3 regions of the Tepidibacillus fermentans genome follow, and region 3 is predicted to be linked to each of the others. Evidence: predicted binding sites of a transcription regulator. Region 3 holds the regulator's gene; each other region holds the start of a gene.
The links. Region 3 encodes Rex, which represses fermentation and respiration genes when NADH is low (regulators of the CRP and FNR family bind a similar motif). Its sites were predicted from a motif close to TTGTGAAATATTTCACAA; they were not measured.
Positions count from the first base shown of each region.

Region 1 (3,289 bases), on a different contig from region 3:
TTCCCGATGCCAGACACGGTGGAAGAAGCAGCGAAAGCGGGAATTACTGCCATTATTCAACCTGGTGGATCGATTCGTGATCAGGATTCAATTGATGAAGCAGATAAACATGGGATTGCTATGGTGTTTACAGGAATACGCCATTTTAAACATTAATTTATCTAAAGTGAATGACAAACCTTAGAATAAGACTTAAGAGAATGAAATAAACAAGACATAAAAGATTGGAGAAAGGAGGTATGGGTGGATGAAGGTATTAGTGGTTGGCCAAGGTGGACGGGAACACGCTTTGGTGAAAGCGATCAAACGGAGCAAAAAAGTAGAGAGGATCTACTGTGCACCGGGAAATGGTGGTATTGAGCAAGATGCTATCTGTTTGCCGATCCAAGAAGACGATTTTCCAAGATTAGTTGAGGCCGTACAACAATATCAAATTGATCTCACAGTAGTAGGTCCAGAAAATCCACTTCATGCAGGAATTGTCGACTATTTTCAAGAACGAGGTTTGCCCATTATTGGTCCAAGCAAGGTAGCGGCAAGAATTGAAGCAAGTAAGTCCTTTGCCAAAAAATTAATGGCTAAATATAACATTCCAACAGCAGATTATCAAGTATTCGATCACGCAGAAGCTGCGATAGAGTATGTCAAAGAAAAGGGTGCTCCGATTGTGATTAAAGCGGATGGTCTCGCAGCAGGAAAAGGAGTCGTGGTGGCCAATACTGTGGATGAAGCAATAATAGCGATCCAAAATATGATGGAACAGCAAATTTTTGGAACCGCGGGACAAAAAATTGTAATTGAAGAGTTTCTCGAAGGTGAAGAATTAACAGTGATGTCCTTTGTTGATGGTGAGCACTTCATCATGATGGAACCTGCTCAAGATCATAAACCTATATTCGATGGAGACAAAGGGCCCAACACAGGTGGAATGGGTAGTTATTCTCCTGTTCCGCAAATGGGGCAGGAATTATTGCATCGGGTCCGAGAACAGATAATAAAGCCAATTATTGCTGGCATGGCAAATGAAGGGTATCCATTTAAGGGAATTCTTTACGCAGGCTTAATGATGACAAAAAGTGGCCCAAAAGTCATTGAATTTAATGCACGGTTTGGCGATCCCGAAACTCAGGTCATTTTACCTCGACTGAAAACGGATCTTATCGATATCTTTACGGCGATTCAGAATGGTACATTAGATCAACTTCAACTAGAATGGGATCAGCAAGCAGCGGTGTGTGTCATCATGTCTTCCAAAGGTTATCCAGGAGATTATGAAAAAGGAAAACCAATCAAAATCAACGAAACTCTTCTGCCAAAGCAAACGGAAATCTATCTGGCAGGTGTAAGAAGAGAGCAAGGCCATCTGCTTACAAACGGTGGTAGAGTACTTGGGGTTACGGCACTAGGAACAACGATACAGGAAGCGAAAGAGCGTGCCTATCAAGGAGTCCAAGCAATTTCTTTTGAAGGAGCACATTACCGAACAGATATCGCAAACAAAGCGATATATAAATAGAATTAATAAAGGGGATGACCTTATTAAAGGAAGTTTTCGTTACTTTTGGGTCAGCCCCTTTACTGTTTTCTCCGTTGTTTTTTATCCTCAATCTCTTCATCCTTATAATACGCATAACCAATTGCAAGCAATGAACCTCCAATTAGAATCCATAGAAAAGCGGTATCATATAACCATCCTAAATATGTGGGCATTTTCACTCACCTTTTATTTTTTTTATTTGTGTTGTTATTTTTCAGCAATAACCTGTCATTTATTCCGAAAACATTTTTATCCTATTGTGATATTTTTCACAGATTTTATATTGAAAATTGAATAAAGTAAATGGTGGAGAAAGAGTAAAAATGTATATATGAAAACAACCATATTAAACAATCTTTAAAATTTAGAAAGGGAGAGAAGAGCAGGCATGAGTATGTTTTGTTACCAATGTCAAGAAACAGCTAAGAATGAAGGCTGTACAGTGATTGGAGTATGTGGAAAAACAGATGAAGTGGCCAACTTGCAAGATTTACTCATCTATTTATTAAAAGGAATCTCTATATATGGAGAGAAAGCAAGAGAATTAGGAATTTATGATGAAAAAACTAGTATCTTCATCGCAAAAAGCTTATTCTCCACAATTACGAATGTGAATTTTGATCCAGTTGTGTTTGACAATTTGATCAAAGAAGCTTTAGTCGTTCGTGAAAATATGAGAAATAAATTCTTGGTGGCCTATGAAGCAAAATATGGAAAGGTTTTTGACGAAGAACTACCTGAAATGGCCACATGGTATAGCGATGATGTCGTTGAATTCCGGAAAAAAGGGGAAGAAGTTGGCGTCTTAGAGACAGAAAATGAGGATATTCGTTCCTTAAGGGAGCTTTTAACTTATGGTCTCAAAGGAATTGCAGCCTATGTTGAACATGCGAACGTATTAAATGAAAGAGATCCAGAGATCTTTGCATTTATTCAAGAAGGGTTAGCAGCAACAACTGATGATTCACTATCTGCAGATGATTTGGTGGCTATTGTCATGAAAGCTGGTTCTGTTGCTGTAAAAGCAATGGCGCTTCTTGATAAGGCAAACACAGAAACCTATGGTCATCCTGAGCCAACAAAAGTCAATATTGGAGTTCGAAATCGTCCGGGTATCTTAATTAGTGGTCATGACCTAAAAGACTTAGAAGAACTTCTTGAACAAACAAAAGGGACGGGTGTAGATGTGTACACACATGGTGAAATGCTACCAGCCAACTCCTATCCATTCTTTAAAAAATATGATCATTTCGTAGGAAACTATGGAAATTCTTGGTGGGAGCAAACCCGTGAATTTGAAGCCTTTAATGGTCCAATTCTAATGACCACGAACTGTTTAGTACCTCCAAAAGGAAGCTATTCTGATCGTGTATATACAACAGGTGTTGTTGGCTTCCCAGGATTAAAACATATTCCTGATCGTAAACCGGGTGAGAAAAAAGACTTCTCCGAAATTATTCAACATGCGTTGAAATGTGAACCACCAACACCTATTGAAGAAGGTACGATTATGGGTGGTTTCGCACGAAATGCAGTTTTAAGTGTAGCTGACAAAGTGGTTGACGCTGTACAAACGGGTAAGATTAAACAATTTGTCGTCATGGCAGGTTGTGAAGGTAGACACAAAACGAGAGAATATTATACAAGTTTAGCAAAAGAGTTACCAAATGATACAGTTATTTTAACAGCAGGTTGTGCAAAATATCGTTACAATAAATTAAATCTCGGGGAAATCAATGGAATTCCACGTGT
Region 1 covers NZ_SMAB01000016.1:32,905-36,193, reverse strand. Annotated here, with positions in the region: gene purH (bifunctional phosphoribosylaminoimidazolecarboxamide formyltransferase/IMP cyclohydrolase) at 1-156, shown strand, start outside; gene purD (phosphoribosylamine--glycine ligase) at 248-1,516, shown strand; gene EDD72_RS12960 (hypothetical protein) at 1,576-1,710, opposite strand; gene hcp (hydroxylamine reductase) at 1,932-3,289, shown strand, end outside.
Region 1: the regulator Rex is predicted to act here: its motif matches at 1,795-1,812, upstream of hcp (hydroxylamine reductase).

Region 2 (3,289 bases), on a different contig from region 3:
TGCTCAGACGAACTTTTCCTTCCCGTAAGAAATAGACTGCATCTGCAGGGTCATTTTCCACAAATAAAATGGTTCCTTTACGTACCTGTTTGACGGTTAAGGCATTTTGTAAAAGTTCTTTATTTTGATCGGATAACTCAGCTAATAGAGGTATGAGATTAATGATTTGTTTGGTAGGCGATGGTGAATGGATCATGGATACCAACTCCTTTAAAAATTTTTAACAACCCAGCCCTCTTCGGTCAAAATCCCGTCAACAGGGATATCCCAAGGATCAATATTCCAATTCCCTCTAATAATCTGGAATTGATAAGCCAGAGCAATCTTTGGAATGTGTTTAGGTATTTTTCTCAAAAAATGATCATAATAGCCCATTCCATGACCAATGCGATTCCCTTGCATGTTAAAAGCAATCCCTGGAACGATAATCAGATTGAGTTGATCCACTTCAACAGGATCAATCCACTCTTTTTTTGGTTCGCGTAAGCCAAAGTACCCTTGTTCGACTATGGTTAAGTCTTGAATTCGACTAGGGATAAGATCACGTTCTTCCTTTACACAAACCGGAATCGAAACCTGTTTTTGCAGATTGAGCGCTTTGGAAACAAGATTATCAGTCTGTACCTCTTTGGGATAGCTTAAATAGGACATGATATGATTCGCCTGATAAAACATAGTCGATTCAAATAAATACTCTAGAATTCGCGTGGATAACGTGTGGACTAGATGATCGGGTAAGCTGGAACGTCTTGCCAATAATTCTTTACGAATCACTTCTTTTGTATAAATCAAACCGGTCACTTCCGATCTTTATACTGAGGATAGGGACTTGTATGTTCTATCACCGCTCTTAACCTATTTATAGAATCATACAAGCCGAATATAGAACATTAAGCTTTTGTTCACATAAATATCTATGTCCATTTTAATAATTTATGAGTATTAATTCAATTATCAACTTGAAAATAGGGAAAAAAAACCTATAAAAAAAGGGGGACTCCCCTATGAAACAAATAGGGGGTTTTGGTGATAGGATAATAATAGAAAAATCACAAACCATAATGTATTCCCAATCTCTATAATACCAACTGTTTTTGGAACAATTAGTCTTGTTTTGGGGGTAAAAATTCCCCGAATGGTTGAGAACAAGAATGCGATCATCAAGTAAGGACCTGAGAGATAGAAAGATAAGATTGGTAACGCAATCATATAGAAATAAGCAAGCCTACGAAAAGCTAGGTTTTGTTTCTCACGGTATAGGGTTTTCACATAGAGTGCCGAGCCAAAGAAGAACAAAATCTGAAGGGACCACAAGATTAACGCTGATCGATTTATATTTCCTTCTCCAACTTCATAAGTGACCAATACTGTTGAAGTAAGAGCAACTATTGCGCTCAGATCGTTAAATAATGCCCGTTCCTTTTTTTGTTTCGCGTAGTAAAGGTTGATCAAGAAAAAGGGAAGAATGCCGACTAAGATCAAGAGTAGCCGAGGGAAATAGAATAAAAATGGCAACCCCAAGAGTAATGCAATGACTAAATATTGAAAAGATATTTTCCACATTTGTCTACGTTCAACAGGTCGTTTTACTCCTTGAATAAATGGAGAAATAGAAATATAGGCAAAAAAAACGGCAAAAAAAAGAATAGAATGATACCAAATCATTTTTGTTGCTAATGTTCCAATCAAGAAGGGAGCGATCCACATCGCCCAAGCTCCATGTTCTTTTGGTAAGATCAGCTTCATAATCAATCCCCCCTTGAAACATTTCACATTCATCAATTAGATGACAGTTTTTCCTATATTACTTATAATAAATTTTAACAACGTTATTACATGCTTTCAATGAAGAAAATCACAGACAATCTATTGAGGTTATGAATTTGGGTGAGAAAAAATGTCAAATCAGTTTCAGAAACAGAAATGGTTATTTAAAGTATTATTGTCAACCGGAATTTCCCTACTATTTGTATTTGTCGTCATGATATCTTTTCGCACCATAGATAATGGAATCTATCGTTATTTACTTCTCTTTACTATCTCTTTTATTTTTTCTTCGATATTATTTCACTTTATTTTTCGCAAGGATGATGAGTTAAAAGCGGAAAGAGAACGACTAATTAAAGTCTTTGAACATGTATCTGATGGAATTATGATTTTAGATGAGAATAAGAATGTTGTTGAAATGAATCAAGCTGCTAAGGATTTTCTGGGCCATGACATCAAACCTGAGAGTTTTTGCCACCTTTGTGAGGATTCCCATGGTTCACTAAAAATCTGTGAATATGATAAATGTTTCTTAAATCAACAACGATTATCTTATTACGAGTTACAATTAAAGCATGAGAATGGATCAAAAATCCCTGTATCCGTAAGTACATCTCATTATTTAGATGTGGATCAAAAACCTTTAACGATTATTTCTATTCGTAATCTAAGTGATCATCGAAGAGGGGAACAAAGTCGAATTACGAATATTGTGACTGCATCAATGATTCGAGCACAAGAAGAGGAAAGAAAGAGACTTTCCCGTGAGTTGCACGATGGAATTGGGCAGTCCATTTTTAGTGTTTTATTGGGAATTGAATATGTAATGCCTTTAATCGAAAATGAATCGATTCGTGAGCATTTAGAGAATTTAAGAAAGACAACCAAACAAACCTTAGAAGAATTACGCCATATGGCTGTCGAATTAAGACCTTCTGCTCTTGATGATCTCGGATTAATTGCTGCTCTTAAGTCATATATGAAAACCTTTGGAGATACGTTTGGAATTCAAGTGAATTTTGAGTATTCAGGGGATAAGGACCGTCTACCAGCTAGTGTAGAAACAGCGTTATATCGAATCAGTCAAGAGGCATTAACGAATGTAGCCAAATATGCTGATTGTGATCGGGTTGATTTAACCATGTGTAAAAAGATGAATGAAGTGATTTTAAAGGTCACCGATTATGGAAAAGGATTCTCGGTGGATGATCTTCGTCGGCATGATAAAGGCGTAGGTCTTTATGGGATGGAAGAGAGAGCATCGATGTTAGGCGGGACATTTCGTATCACTTCTCAACTAGGGAAAGGTACAGAAATTGAGGTTCATATTCCTTTGCAAAAGGAGGAAGAAAATGGACAAAATCAGAATCTTATTGGTGGATGATCATGCCGTTGTTCGATCGGGATTGACCATGTTAATGAACGTCCAGTCCGATATGGAAGTCGTAGGAGAAGCAGCTGATGGAAATGAGGGAATTGCCAAGGCTTTAGAGTTAAAACCAGATGTGGTATTAATGGATCT
Region 2 covers NZ_SMAB01000001.1:245,851-249,139, reverse strand. Annotated here, with positions in the region: gene EDD72_RS01185 (Crp/Fnr family transcriptional regulator) at 1-196, opposite strand, end outside; gene EDD72_RS01180 (5-formyltetrahydrofolate cyclo-ligase) at 211-792, opposite strand; gene EDD72_RS01175 (YwiC-like family protein) at 1,003-1,746, opposite strand; gene EDD72_RS01170 (PAS domain-containing sensor histidine kinase) at 1,898-3,151, shown strand; gene EDD72_RS01165 (response regulator transcription factor) at 3,120-3,289, shown strand, end outside.
Region 2: the regulator Rex is predicted to act here: its motif matches at 1,758-1,775, upstream of EDD72_RS01175 (YwiC-like family protein).

Region 3 (3,289 bases):
AAATGGAAGAAGTTTAAGAATTTTGGTTTTTACCCCTTTTTATTTATAGAAAAGCAAGACAATTATTGTATACAGACAAGAAAATAGAAAAATTACGTGTTTCTTTTAAATTTTTTAGGAACTTTTTACTAAAATAATGATGGTTTTACACAATACGCCGATGAGGTAGATTGGCCTGGCCTTCAAAGCATTACGCCTGACACGATGTAATATCAATACAGAAAAATAAACAAACAAAAAGCACGCTTCCTTCTTCAGGTTGACGTGCTTTTTGCTGTTCATATTAAATTTCTTCTAATGCTTGTTGGCGTCTTTTCGAAGCCAACTTTGAGAGGAAAATACTAACTTCATATAACAAGATCAATGGAATAGACACAAGAATGTCTGACATTGGTTCTGGCGGCGTTAAGGTAACGGCGACAATGACCAATATAAAATATGCAATTTTACGAATACGAATTAGTAATTTCGGTGTAACAATTCCTAACCGTGTTAGAAACAGGACAACAACTGGCAATTCAAATAATAGACCAAATGGAAGCACAATATTCAGCATAAAGCTAAAGTATTGGGAGATTCCATATACTTCAACGACACCTAATTGTTTTGATAGATTGGATAAGAAAGTAACGACCATTGGAAAAAGGATAAAATAAGCAAATGACACTCCCAGTAAGAATAAGATAAATGCCGTGGGGATAAACCAAATTGTGGCTTTTTTTTCTCTCTTCGTTAAACCTGGTGAGATAAATCTCCATACCTGAAATAAAGCAAAGGGAAGAGAAAGCGTAATTCCAATCGCAAATGCAAATTGCATATACACTCTTAAAGCATCAGATAATCGAAAAACATTCCAAGTAATATTTTTGGCATTTAGATCATGTGTAAAATAGCGAATCACAGGATCAGCTAACACAAAACCAACAATCAAAGAAATCACAAAAAAGATAATGGTCCAGATAATTCTTTTCCTTAGTTCTTCTAGATGACCAATAACCGTCATGGCTTGATCTTTTTCCTCCATAAAAACCGATTCCTTTCTTTCAAGGTTTTCATTCAGTAAACAATTTCTTATTTTAAGAATCGAATTGTGACTCAGTTGCGGTTTCAGCTTCAGTCTCCTTTTCTTCTTCTAACACATTGGGATTTTTTAAAAAGTACACCAATGTTTGTAGTTCAGTTGTTAAGTCAATATGATGAACTCTCACATTTGGCGGAACCGTTAAACGTGAAGGTGTGAAATTAAGGATTCCTTTGACACCTGCCTCAACTACTTGATCCGTTACTTGTTGGGCCACATAGACAGGTACGGTTAAAATTGCCACTTCTACACGGAATAAATCGACAACCTCTTTTAAGCTTTCCATCCCATAGACGGGAATTCCATCAATTTCCCGATTAAATTTGTTGGGATCACTATCGAAAGCCGCTACGATTTTGGTATTTCTACTTTTATAAAAATTGTAATGTAATAATGCTTTTCCTAGGTTACCAACACCAATAAGGATAACGTTTGTTACTTCATCCTGTTTTAAAAAATCTCTTAAAAATTGAAGTAAATAGCTGACATTATATCCGTAGCCTTTTTTTCCCAGTTCCCCTAAATAGGAAAAATCGCGACGGATCGTTGCCGGATCAATCAGCAATTCTTTACTCAACTGTGCGGATGAAACTCGTTGTTTTCCCATGAGATGCAATTTTTCAAGATAGCGATAATAAAGCGGTAAGCGCTTTGCTGTTACGTGAGGTATTTTATTTTCTTGAGCCATGCTTTTTCTCCCCCAATATCTTCGTTTCAATGAAATGAACAATCCCATTAAAGTCGTTTATATCATAAACCGGGACTTCTTCTAGTTGTAATGGTAGAGATGTTGCAATCGCGATTACATCTTTTAATTGAGGAAGTAGTTCTAGATCCGTTTCTCTTCTAACTAATAAAACTTTGGGCGGAGACTCGTGTTTATAACCTTCTACAAAAATGATATCAACATTTTCTATGTGTGATACAACTTCTTCAAATGAGATTGGTTTTGCTAAATTTTCAATCATTGCTAGTTTTTCTTGCGAATTGATCAGTACGATATCAGATCCAGCCTGAGCATATTTCCATGTGTCTTTTCCCTGTACATCCATTTGAAACCGATGGGCGTCATGTTTAACCGTAGCCACTCGATAACCTTTCTCTTTAAAGGCAGCAATGATCTTCGTTAATAGTGTCGTCTTACCACTACCTGAGAAACCTACAAAACTAATGATGGGAATCTGCTTGTTTAACAACCGAAATAACCTCCGTAACCGAGACGAATAATTTCTTCCTTGGTTACTTTTTCGCCTACTAAGATACGAGGTAAAACTGCATCAAATGCTGTATAGGGATCGTGAAGCACACCACCAGGTAATCCTAAAACAGGAATGGTGCCAATATAAGCGATCATTAACATCGACCCAGGTAGCATGGGCGTACCTTGAGTGACCACTTCACTTGCTAATTCCCGAATGGCAAACGGACTTCGATCATCAGGATCGACTGACATTCCACCCGAAACAAGAATCAGATCTACTTTTTTCTCGACAAAATCATTAATTTCCCTTTGGATCAGATCAATATCGTCAGGAGCAAATCGTTGTTCGATTAGTGTTGAGCCAAATGCTTCTAACTTCCTTTGAATAATTGGTCTGAAGCGATCTTTTATTCTTCCTTTATATACTTCGCTCCCTGTGGTAACAAGTCCCACTTTAAAAGGAATGAACTCTTTTACTTGAATGACCGCTTTTCCTTTTACCAATTGTTCTACTTTCTCTACCCATTTCTCTTCAACAATCAGAGGTAATACTCTTGTACCTGCTAATTTAGAACCTGGTTGTACAATTTTGTGATTTACAATTGTCGCTAGAGCAACATCTTGTACATGATTGATTTGGTGAACCAATTCTTCATCGATTTTCGCAAGTCCATAAATAGATGAAGTTAATGTCACTTTTCCTTCATAGGGATCATTCATTTCGACGTTTTTGCCTGCGATTGCCTTGGCCAAACGAATGGCAGCATCGTTTTCGTGAAGATACCCTTCCTTCCAATCAATGACATAGATATGTTCTTTGCCAATATTTAAGAGTTCTGGAATATCTTCTTCACGAATCACATGACCTTTTTTAAAAGCCCTTCCTTTAAACTCTCCTGGTACAATCTTTGTTAAATCATGAGCAAGAGTATACCCCACGGCATCCTCTACTCTAATTTCTTTTAACATCTCGTTTTTCACAATCTTCCTCCTTGATCCAAACTAAT
Region 3 covers NZ_SMAB01000020.1:20,840-24,128, forward strand. Annotated here, with positions in the region: gene tatC (twin-arginine translocase subunit TatC) at 284-1,024, opposite strand; gene EDD72_RS10515 (redox-sensing transcriptional repressor Rex) at 1,077-1,769, opposite strand; gene mobB (molybdopterin-guanine dinucleotide biosynthesis protein B) at 1,753-2,277, opposite strand; gene EDD72_RS10525 (molybdopterin-binding protein) at 2,271-3,266, opposite strand; gene mobA (molybdenum cofactor guanylyltransferase) at 3,235-3,289, opposite strand, start outside.